One region of the Cellvibrio sp. ARAG 10.3 genome, then DNA from elsewhere that is predicted to be linked to it. Evidence: predicted binding sites of a transcription regulator. Region 1 holds the regulator's gene; the other holds the start of a gene.
The links. Region 1 encodes sigma-54, which starts transcription at its own class of promoters, with help from an activator protein. Its sites were predicted from a motif close to TGGCACANNNNTTGCNNT; they were not measured.
Positions count from the first base shown of each region.

Region 1 (5,486 bases):
CAAACTCTACTTCAGCAATACTGGCGATGAACTGAAAACCTTCTGTACCCTGGACGGCCACGGCATCAAACTCTTACAGGGCAGCGGTGTGAAAGTAGCCATTATTACCGGGCGTACCAGCGCCCTGGTCGCCAAACGCGCCAAGGACCTGGGGATCGAATTGCTAATCCAGGGGCGGGAAGATAAATGGGTCGCCTTGCAGGAGAATCTGGACAACAGCATTTCCCTGGAAGAAGTTGCGTTCATGGGCGATGACTGGCCAGACCTCAGCGTGATGAGTCGCGTCGGCCTGGCACTGACAGTACCCAACGCCCATATAAGCGTGCTTGATCGCGCCCACTGGCAAAGTCAGTTTCATGGCGGCCAGGGTGCTGTACGCGAAGCTTGTGACCTGATCATGCAAGCGCAGGGCACCTTTGATGCAGCGCTTGCACATTACTTGCCAACACATCATTAACGGAGTGTCTCATGTCGCGCATTCCGCTGCCCTGGGTTGTTATTTCGCTGCTGGTGATCGGGCTGGTGGCTTTTTGGGATAAGTCGCCCACCGAACTTTTGGGCGAAGATATTGTGAGAAGTGCCAATTTCCCCCAAGCCTATATGACCGATATCGAGCTGCGCGAATATGATGCGGACGGCAACCTGCGCAATATCCTGACCACAGATACTGCCGAGCACTTCCAGATCAATCCAAACCTCCCGGGTCCAAATGATTACACCATGCTGACCCAACCGCGCATGTTGTTTAGTGAAAGTGCCGCTATTGCGCCCTGGCATCTCACGGCCAATGAGGGAAAAATTGATCAGAACGGCCAGTTGGTAACCCTGTTTAACGACGTGCGCGTTTATCAGCAATCATCGGAAGAAGGGCTCCTGGAATTACTGACCAGTGAATTGCGTATCAAGGCCAGCCAGCAATACGCCGAAACCGATAAAGCTGTTAAGATGCGCGCCCAACAAGGCCACCTCGACACGCTGGGCATGAAAGCTTACTTGGGTGAAGACCGCATCGAGTTACTTTCCAGGGTCCGAGGGACATATGAACCTCAATAACAATGTCAGATTTTCTATGATGGCGTGCAAACCGCTTGTATCAATATTCACTCCGTTACTCTGCGCCCTGTGGCTGTCGACACCGGCTCATGCACTGCCCAGCGACAAAGAACAACCCATCCATATCTCTGCTAACAGCGCTCAACTGGATCGCAAGCAACGGACCGCCACATACAGCGGCGACGTGAAACTGAAACAAGGCACACTGGAGATCAGTGCGGACCGGATCACTATCCATACCAACAACAAAGATGAAGTTGAAAAGATGGAAGCCCGCGGTACACCAGCGCGCTATCAACAAAAACCGGCCGAAAACCAGGCGACAATCACCGCCCAGGCCAACAGCATCCGCTACACCCTGACCGATGAGCATTTGTTACTGCTGGAAGATGCATTTCTGGAGCAGGAAAACGGCGCATCTATCAGTGGCAACCGCATTGATTACGATATTCGCAAAGAAATTATGAAAGCGGCGGGAAAAAACGATGCGCAGCAACCGCAGCGCATTGAGATCATCATCCCACCCCAAACCATCAATCAAGATTGAGTCGACCATGCCGACGCTGCAAGCCCAACACCTCGCCAAGAGCTACAAGAGCCGTAAAGTGGTTATTGATGTATCACTCGCCGTCACCAGCGGTACGATTGTCGGGTTGTTGGGCCCCAACGGCGCGGGCAAAACCACCTGTTTCTATATGATTGCCGGTCTGGTCAGTGCCGATGAAGGTCGCATCGTGCTGGACGGGAAAGACCTGACCCATCTGCCGATCCACGGCCGCGCGCGCGCCGGTATCGGCTACCTGCCGCAAGAAGCCTCGGTATTTCGCAAACTGACGGTGGCCGACAACATCATGGCCATCCTTGAAACCCGCAAAGACCTCAATCGCAAGCAGCGGCACGCGAAACTCGATTCCCTGCTCCAGGAATTCCATATCACCCATATCCGCGATAGCCTTGGCATGTCCCTATCGGGCGGTGAGCGGCGGCGGGTGGAAATTGCCCGGGCACTGGCGACCGAACCACAATTCATCCTGCTCGACGAACCCTTTGCGGGGGTTGATCCCATCTCCGTCAATGACATCAAACAGATTGTGCGCCACCTCAAAGATCGCGGCATTGGTGTGTTAATTACCGATCACAACGTACGCGAAACATTGGATATTTGCGAAACCGCCTATATCGTCAGTGAAGGTCACATCATCGCCGAAGGCGATGCAGAAACGGTCCTGAGTAATCACAAGGTCCGCGAAGTTTATCTGGGCGAAAATTTCCGCTTGTAACTTCAGGTGTATTCTGACAAATCACTTGACAAGCCATTAAATTTGTATAACAGGCACAAAGATTGCTAGGTGTTATTGCCTGCAAGACAAAGGCTGTCTAAACTCCACCTGAACAACATCATTTTTTTGGGGTTTAGTTCTACTTACGATGAAGCAGTCTCTACAGCTAAAACTCGGCCAACAACTGACCATGACGCCCCAATTGCAGCAGGCAATCCGCCTGTTGCAATTGTCGACCCTTGATCTGCAGCAGGAAATTCAGGAGGCCCTGGATTCCAACCCCATGCTGGAAATTGAAGAGGCTTATGACAGCCACACTCCCGCCGAGGCCGGTGACGGAGAAGACAGTGATTACCCTCGCCAACAGGAAGTGGCCGCAGAAGCCAACGCAGATCTTGATTCAGGTTTTAACGATAAAGATACCTTTGCCGACAAGGACAGCTACGCAGAAACGAGCTACAACGACACGGAAAGCTTTTCAGACAACGAAAGTTTTTCGGATAACGACAGCTACGTCGATAATGAGCCCCACACCGACTGGAATGAATCCATCCCCAATGAATTGCCGGTAGATACCAGTTGGGACGATGTGTATCAGTCCTCCCATACCAGCAACGCATCCTCCTACGATGGCGAAGATAACGACTTTGAAAGCCGGCGCGCCGTTACCGACTCCCTTTACGATCACCTGATGTGGCAGCTCAATCTGACCCCCATGTCAGATCAGGACCGCGTTATCGCCATGGCAATCATCGATGCGGTCGATCCCAGCGGTATGCTCTCTGTCAGCCTTACCGATATCTATGAAGGTTTGATCACTGAACTGGATGAGCTGGAACTGGACGAGGTGGTTGCGGTACAACATCGCCTGCAACAATTTGACCCCTGCGGGGTGTGCAGTCAGAACCTGTCTGAATGCCTGTTGGTACAACTACAACAATTCGCCCCGACTACGCCTTTTCTCGAACCGGCCAAGCTGATCGTCAAGCAATACCTGCCGCTGCTGGGCAGTCGCGATTACCGCCAATTGATGCGGCGCACCAAACTCAAGGAAAGCGAACTGGGCCAGGCGGTGGCGCTGATCCAGGGATTGAATCCGCGCCCGGGCGATATGATTGCGTCCGGCGACACCGAGTATGTGGTACCGGATGTCTTCGTGGAAAAGCGGGATGGCCGCTGGGTTGTCGAATTAAATCCGGATATTGCGCCCCGTCTGCGGATCAATACCGATTACGCCTCCATGGTAAAACGGGCAGACTCCAGTAGCGACAACACCTTTCTGAAAGACAACCTGCAAGAAGCACGCTGGTTTCTCAAAAGCTTGCAAAGCCGTAATGAAACCCTGCTTAAAGTTGCAAGTTGCATCGTGGAAAAACAACGCGGCTTCCTTGAGTACGGTGCCGAAGCAATGAAGCCGCTGGTACTCCACGATATCGCTGAAATTGTCGATATGCATGAATCCACTATTTCGCGGGTTACGACCCAGAAGTACATGCATACACCCCAGGGAATTTTTGAACTTAAATATTTCTTTTCCAGTCATGTGAGTACAGACAGCGGCGGCGAATGCTCTTCTACGGCGATTCGTGCCATCATCAAAAAACTGGTGAGCGCGGAAAATCCAAAAAAGCCTCTGAGCGACAGCAAGATCACCGAGCTCTTATCCGAGCAGGGAATCCAGGTGGCGCGACGCACCATCGCCAAGTATCGGGAATCATTGAATATCCCGCCGTCCAATGAGCGTAAAAGTTTACTATGACATCCTTTTTCTCCACTGCTAGGCTGATCAACATCGGGTATGCAGAAAGTGTTTTAGCACTATGCAGGAATCAATAATCGTGTCGCAAGGCAAGATTAAGCAACTGTCATAACGAAGAGGAAGTACTATGCAAATTACTATCAGCGGTCACCATCTGGAAGTTACCGAATCCCTCAAGGACTACGTCAACAATAAACTTGAGCGTCTCAATAATCATCACGACCGCATCACCAATACCCATGTGATTCTCTCGGTAGATAAATTGGAACAAAAAGCGGAAGCCACCGTGCATGTAAGCGGCAAGGATTTATTCGCCGATGCGACATCAGAAGATCTCTATGCCGCTATTGACCTGCTGACCGATAAGCTCGATCGGCAATTGATTAAACACAAAGAAAAAATGCGCAGCCATCGTTAATACATTATGCAAATACAATCTCTTCTCACCCCGGGCCGCACCTTGTGCGACATCGAGGGTGTCAGTAAAAAGCGTGTGCTGGAAATCCTTGCCAACACCATCGCCCAGGACATTCCCGCTATTGACGCCGACGATTTATTTCGTCGGCTGATTGCGCGGGAGCGACTCGGCTCCACGGGTATTGGCCACGGCATTGCCATTCCACACTGTCGGGTGGAAAACTATGACGGCGTCATCGGGGCCTTGATTACCCTCAACCAGCCCATCGACTTTGATTCCATTGACTCTGAGCCAGTGGATATTTTATTTGCCATGTTGGTGCCCGAAAATGCCCATGGCGAACATCTGCAAAACCTGGCGGCCCTCGCGGGCGCGCTCAATGACAGCGAATTTCGCGAGCGTTTGCGCGGTGCTGACAGCGACGCAGCCTTGTACGAGATAGCCATCAGCAAGGATTAATCAGCGGCATTGTAAACAAACAATGTCCGGCAGCCTCGGCGGATTGATGAATAAGTCACAGGAACCTACGCCCATGCATTTAGTGATAGTGAGTGGATTATCCGGTTCGGGTAAAAGTACCGCACTGCATGTTCTGGAGGATGTCGGCTTTAATTGCATCGACAATCTGCCGGTGAGCCTGTTGCCGGCGCTGGTTGCACAAATCCAGATTCACAAGGATGACACGCAGAAATTTGCCATTGGTATCGATGTGCGCAACGCCTGGCAGGATCTCAACATTTTTCCGATGATGATTGAGACACTGAAGGAAGCCCATGTACCGTTTCGCGTGCTATTCCTTGACGCACAACCTTCGGTGTTGATCCAGCGTTTCAGTGAAACGCGGCGCAAGCATCCCTTGAGCGATACCAACACCAACCTGGAAGAAGCCATTACCGAAGAACAAAACCTGCTGGAACCGATTCGTGATGCCGCCGATCTGGTGCTGGATACCAGCCATTTGAATCTGCATGAATTA
Region 1 covers NZ_JBPYCU010000007.1:95,851-101,336, reverse strand. Annotated here, with positions in the region: gene ACSV5M_RS10890 (KdsC family phosphatase) at 1-457, shown strand, start outside; gene lptC (LPS export ABC transporter periplasmic protein LptC) at 469-1,053, shown strand; gene lptA (lipopolysaccharide transport periplasmic protein LptA) at 1,040-1,600, shown strand; gene lptB (LPS export ABC transporter ATP-binding protein) at 1,608-2,333, shown strand; gene ACSV5M_RS10870 (RNA polymerase factor sigma-54) at 2,482-4,092, shown strand; gene hpf (ribosome hibernation-promoting factor, HPF/YfiA family) at 4,220-4,510, shown strand; gene ptsN (PTS IIA-like nitrogen regulatory protein PtsN) at 4,517-4,969, shown strand; gene rapZ (RNase adapter RapZ) at 5,043-5,486, shown strand, end outside.

Region 2 (5,486 bases), on a different contig from region 1:
ATTGCTTTGTGATCATTACTGAATACAATCGCACCGCCCAGGGTTTTCTGGTGAGTTCCGTTGAACGTATCGTCAACATGAACTGGGGCGACATTCATCCGCCACCCAAGGGCGCGGGTAAGGAACATTACCTGACCGCCGTTACCCAGGTTGATGGACAACTGGTGGAAATTATTGATGTGGAGAAAATCCTCGCCGAGGTCTCACCCCCGCGCGAAGAAATCAGTGCCGGCGTGGTGGAAAGCAATATTGCCGAACGCGCCGTACAAAAACACGTATTGATTGTGGACGACTCATCCATTGCGCGTAAGCAGATCCAGCGGGTGGTTGAATCCATGGGTATCAAGACCACGTTAAAAAAAGATGGTCTCGAAGCCTTCAATTACCTTAAAGATCTACTTGCTGCGGGCAAAGACCCGTATAACGAATTGGTGTTGATCATTTGTGATATTGAAATGCCCGAGATGGATGGCTACACCTTTACCGCCGAATTGCGTAACCACCCCGATCTTAAAAAACTGCACATCATCCTGCACACCTCGTTGAGCGGTGTCTTTAACGAAGCCATGGTGAAGAAAGTTGGTGCGGATGATTTCCTCGCAAAATTTCACCCCGATGAGCTCGCGCGTCGGGTTAATGATCACCTGTTAAAAACCACCGGAGAAAACCTGTTGGATAAAAACAACTAAGCAATCGGTGGGGATACGATGTCCCTTAAAAACAGCGAGATGTTGTGGGAAGCAGCCGAGCCATCCCACAACCGTTACAGCCAGATGGTTTTGCGTGTGTGGTTGATTGTGTATGAAAAAAGATTTCGGGAATAAATCCCCTGAGACCCGGAGTGGTTCAGGGTTATCAGGTATAACATCGACCTCCAGTGTCGCAGGAACTGCCGTGCATCGAGACAATTTTGATCAGGCTGAATTCGATCTCTTCAGGCAATTCCTGCAAGACGCATGCGGCATCGCCCTGGGTGATAACAAACAATACCTCGTGTCCAACCGCATCCGACGCTTGCTGGAAGAGCACAAGCTGCACTCCTTCAGCGACCTGGTACGCGCCCTGAAGCAAAACACCAACCGCAAACTGCGCGACCAGGTCATCGACGCCATGACCACCAACGAAACCTTCTGGTTTCGCGATATCTATCCCTACGAACACCTCCGCACCCAACTGCTGCCGCAACTCATGGGCGGTAATAACCGCATGTTCGGGCCGATCCGCATCTGGTCAGCGGCCTGCTCCTCGGGCCAGGAACCTTATTCCATCAGCATGATGGTAGAAGAATACCGCCGCCAGAACATGGGCGCGCTACCGCGCCCGGTGCAAATCGTGGCCACAGATGTATCGGCAACGATTCTGGATCAGGCGCGCAAGGCGGAATACGACCGCTTGTCAGTACTGCGCGGGCTGTCGGATGAGCGCTTGCAACGCTACTTTGATAAAGCCTCGGATAACGTCTGGCGAGTCAAGCCGTTTGTGCGGGAGCGGATAGAATTCAAGGCGTGGAATCTGATGGATTCGTACGCGATGTTGGGTAAATTCGATATCGTGTTTTGCCGGAATGTGTTGATTTACTTTAACGCTGAATTGAAGCGGCAGATTTTGCAGAAGATCCATGCGTCGTTGAAGCCGAAGGGGATTTTGTTTTTGGGGTCTTCGGAGGGCTTGGCGGGGGCGGCGGATTTGTTTGAGATGGTGCGGTGTGAGCCTGGGATTTTGTATCGGGCTGTTTAGTGAGGAGTTACGAATTGGGGGCAGGGATCACGGAGAAGGTTTCGAGACACGCCGTGAACCCGGCCCCTACGCGCTCCCGGCGCTTCGGCACACTTCCCACATCCATGTGGGTCGTCCATGGGGGCTCAGCACCGACATCCTGTCGGTGATGGTCTCGAAACCTTCTCCGCGATCCCTGCTGTGCCATCTGAATTGCGTTTGAGTGCTTTTCTCTTCATTGATTTATACATGTATAAAAGTAGGGGTATTGCTATTTACTTCATTGTAAAAGCCCTTCGTTTCTCCTCTTGAGTAAACCTTTGCAATAACTAAAAGAACTTCTCCCGAGTTAAAAATTTAAAACCACAAAGCCAATCGTGTGGCAGTGAAGGGGTTGGGGAGCAGCTTGCAAGACCATCACCCGCATGGACGACCCACATGGATGTGGGAAGTTTGCCGAAGTGCAGGGAGCACGTAGGCATCAGGGTGATGAGCCTACAGGGATGTATTTACGGCGTGTCTTGCAAGCTGCTCCCCAACCCCTTTCTCATTTCCCACTCGAACCAAAAGCGGAAAAACTTTGCCGCTTTTCCTTTGCCGCTTCTGCCTTTGCCGTTTTTACTGCCGCGTTATCACGTAGCCACTCCAACTAATACCTATAAAAATCAATAAGTTAATATAAATATCGGCCTTTGGCATACCCCTTGCTTTAACACACGCAAGAGTAAAACCTTCAGGAAACGCCGGAGCCACCTATGTCCATATCCTTCGAATCAGCACTCGGAATCCACGAAAGCGCACTGCGTGTGCGCGGTCAGCGGGCATCGGTGTTAGCGGACAACCTGGCCAACGTCGATACCCCCAACTACAAAGCCCGGGACATCGACTTCAAAGCCATGCTCGCCGGCAAGATGGAACAGGCAGGGCGGTTCAACATGCACACCACCAGCGCCGGCCACATCAGCGGTGCCGGTATGGCGCTGGACGATGCCGGCACAATGTACCGCGTACCCAGCCAGCCCTCCATCGACGGCAACACCGTGGAAGACCAGATCGAACACGCGGAATACATGAAAAACGCCTTGGCATTCCAGGCGAGCTTCACCTTCCTGAACAGCAAATTTAAAGGGTTGACTGCCGCCATTCGCGGTGAATAGTCGGTCGGATTAATAATGAATTGATTGGAAAACGTTGGAGTTAACTATGGCACTCGGACACATCTTCGACATCGCCGGCTCAGGTATGAACGCGCAAAGTTTGCGCCTGAACACCACCGCCAGCAACCTGGCAAACGCCCAGTCGGCCAGCTCCAGCGCGGACGAAGTGTATCGCAACCGCCAACCGGTGTTTGCGGCGATTCAACGCCAGGCCATGGCGGCCATGAAAAGCGGCAACGGGTTTGATAACGGCTTTGCCACACCGGATGACGTAGGCGCCGGGGTGCAGGTATTGGGTGTGGTGGAGAGTGATGCACCGCTGCAACGTCGCTACGAGCCGGACCATCCGCAGGCTGATGAAGAAGGCTATGTGTTTTACCCCAACGTGAATCCCGTAGAAGAGATGACCAACATGATCTCCGCGTCGCGCTCGTTTCAAATGAATGTCGAGGTGATGAACTCGGCCAAGCAGATGGTTCAACGTGTGTTGACCCTGGGTCAGTAAGGAGCGGCGGCGATGAGTCAGGTTAATAACAATACCACCGGCAATGTGTTGAGTAATTTGAATATCAACAATCAGCCGAAGGAACCCAAAAGCAACGAGTTAGGCCAGACGGCGTTTCTCGAATTAATGATTACCCAATTGAACAATCAGGACCCGCTGAGTCCGCAGGAAAACACCGAATTTATCGCGCAGTTGGCGCAGTTCAGTTCGGTAGAGGGGCTGGAGCGTCTGAACAAGAATTTCAATAATTTCAGTTCCAGCTTTATGTCCAACCAGGCATTGCAAGCTTCTTCACTGGTGGGCCGCTCCGTAACGGTACCGGCGGAGACAGCGCGCCTGACCGCTGGCGGCATTGTGTCCGGCAGTGTGGATCTTGCGGCGGCCACCGGGGACATGAAGATCAGCATCTATGACAGCAAGGGGGCCTTGGTCGCCAATATTCCGGTGGGTGGCATGCCGGCCGGTGAGGTGTCGTTCCGTTGGGATGGCCAGTACATGGAAGTGAATGGCGAGTTGTTGAGCTGGTCAGCCGGTGAAAAACCCTTGCCGGTCGGTGAATACACCTTTGAAGTCTATGCAACACAGGATGGCAAAGCCGAGCAACTGGAAACCGCGCTCAGTGCCAACGTCAACAGCGTGACCCTGGGGGCGGATGGGGTGATTACCCTCAACCTCGCGGGCCTCGGTCCGGTGAATATCGGTGACGTTAAACAATTTAACTAGTGGCCGGCTATCGGCAAAACAATATCAATCGTCATTAACCGTTATTGAAATACTGGCGCCACACGAGCGCCAGCGACTCAAGTACCCAGGAGCACATCATGTCTTTTAACACTGCGCTGAGTGGCATTCGTGCCTCGAATACTGACCTGCAGGTGACTGGTAATAACATTGCCAACGCGGGCACCATCGGTTTCAAATCATCGCGGGTGGAGTTCGGTGATTTGTATTCCGCAAGTATCCTGGGCAGTGGTGGCAACACGCCCGGCAGCGGTGTGTCGCTGCAGATGATCCGCCAGGATTTTGGTAACGGTAACCCGAAGTTGACCGAGCGCGATCTGGACCTGGCGGTTAACGGGGCTGGCTTTTTTGTATTAAGCAATCAGGGGGAGCGGTTATTTACCCGTGCCGGGGCTTTTGGTTTGAATGACCAAGGCTATGTGGTCAGCGCCACCGGTGCATTTTTACAAGGCTTTTCCGCCAATGCACAAGGCAATATCAGCGGTATCATCGGCAACCTCCGGGTGGACGTAAATACCCAGGCACCGCGTCAGACAACGGGTGTTGAATCGGCCTTTAACCTGGACTCCAATGAAACCGTGCTGGAAACCGTCGGCAGCCGCTTTGCCACCGATGGTGCGGCGGTGGGTGTTACGCAAGTCGGCTTGCAGGATGCCACCACTACGACGACTAATCTGGGCGCTGTGGCAACTCCCATCGACTTCGGTGCAAACCCGACCACCTTTGATATCACCCTGGCGGGTTCATCGCCGGCTTCCGGCAACGGCACCGTGTCCATTAACCTGAACGCCTCCACCGCGAACTCCGTGCAGGATATTGTTAACCTGATCAACAGCGCTATCTTCAGTTCAGCTACGCCGATCAACGCACAGGCGGTGGCCAATGGCGGCAATATTGAATTACGCGATTTGACCGAAGGGGCATCTTCAACCATTACCCTGGCGAACGTAACCGGTGGCAATGCCTTGTCCGCCGCATTGAACGGCGCCGGCCCATCGGTTGCCGGTATCCCGTCCGCCACCAATGGTTACCTGTCGCAGACCCTGGAGATTCAAGGGCCCACCGGCGCGACCGTGACCTTTACCAGCGACGCCGGTGCATCTGCCGCCCAGACGGCCTCCGAGCTGAACGCATTGGCCGGCGTGACCGCTACTGCGCGTACCAACGCTACGCTCTACGCCACTAACTTCAATAACGCTAACGGTAACCTTACGCTTAACGGTATCACGCTGGCCGCCAATAACCTGGCCGCCCTGGCGAACGAGATCAATGCCCTGACTACCTCCACCTTGCCGGGCATCAGCGCCACCGTTAACACCGCAGGCGACCTGGAAATTGTGTCGGCAGTGGGCACTGATTTGCGTTTT
Region 2 covers NZ_JBPYCU010000004.1:1,198-6,683, reverse strand. Annotated here, with positions in the region: gene ACSV5M_RS06430 (chemotaxis protein CheV) at 1-689, shown strand, start outside; gene ACSV5M_RS06425 (CheR family methyltransferase) at 895-1,737, shown strand; gene flgB (flagellar basal body rod protein FlgB) at 2,472-2,873, shown strand; gene flgC (flagellar basal body rod protein FlgC) at 2,920-3,378, shown strand; gene ACSV5M_RS06410 (flagellar hook assembly protein FlgD) at 3,391-4,101, shown strand; gene ACSV5M_RS06405 (flagellar hook-basal body complex protein) at 4,200-5,486, shown strand, end outside.
Region 2: a site for sigma-54 is predicted at 2,410-2,427, ahead of flgB (flagellar basal body rod protein FlgB). Genes of this name have one in related genera too.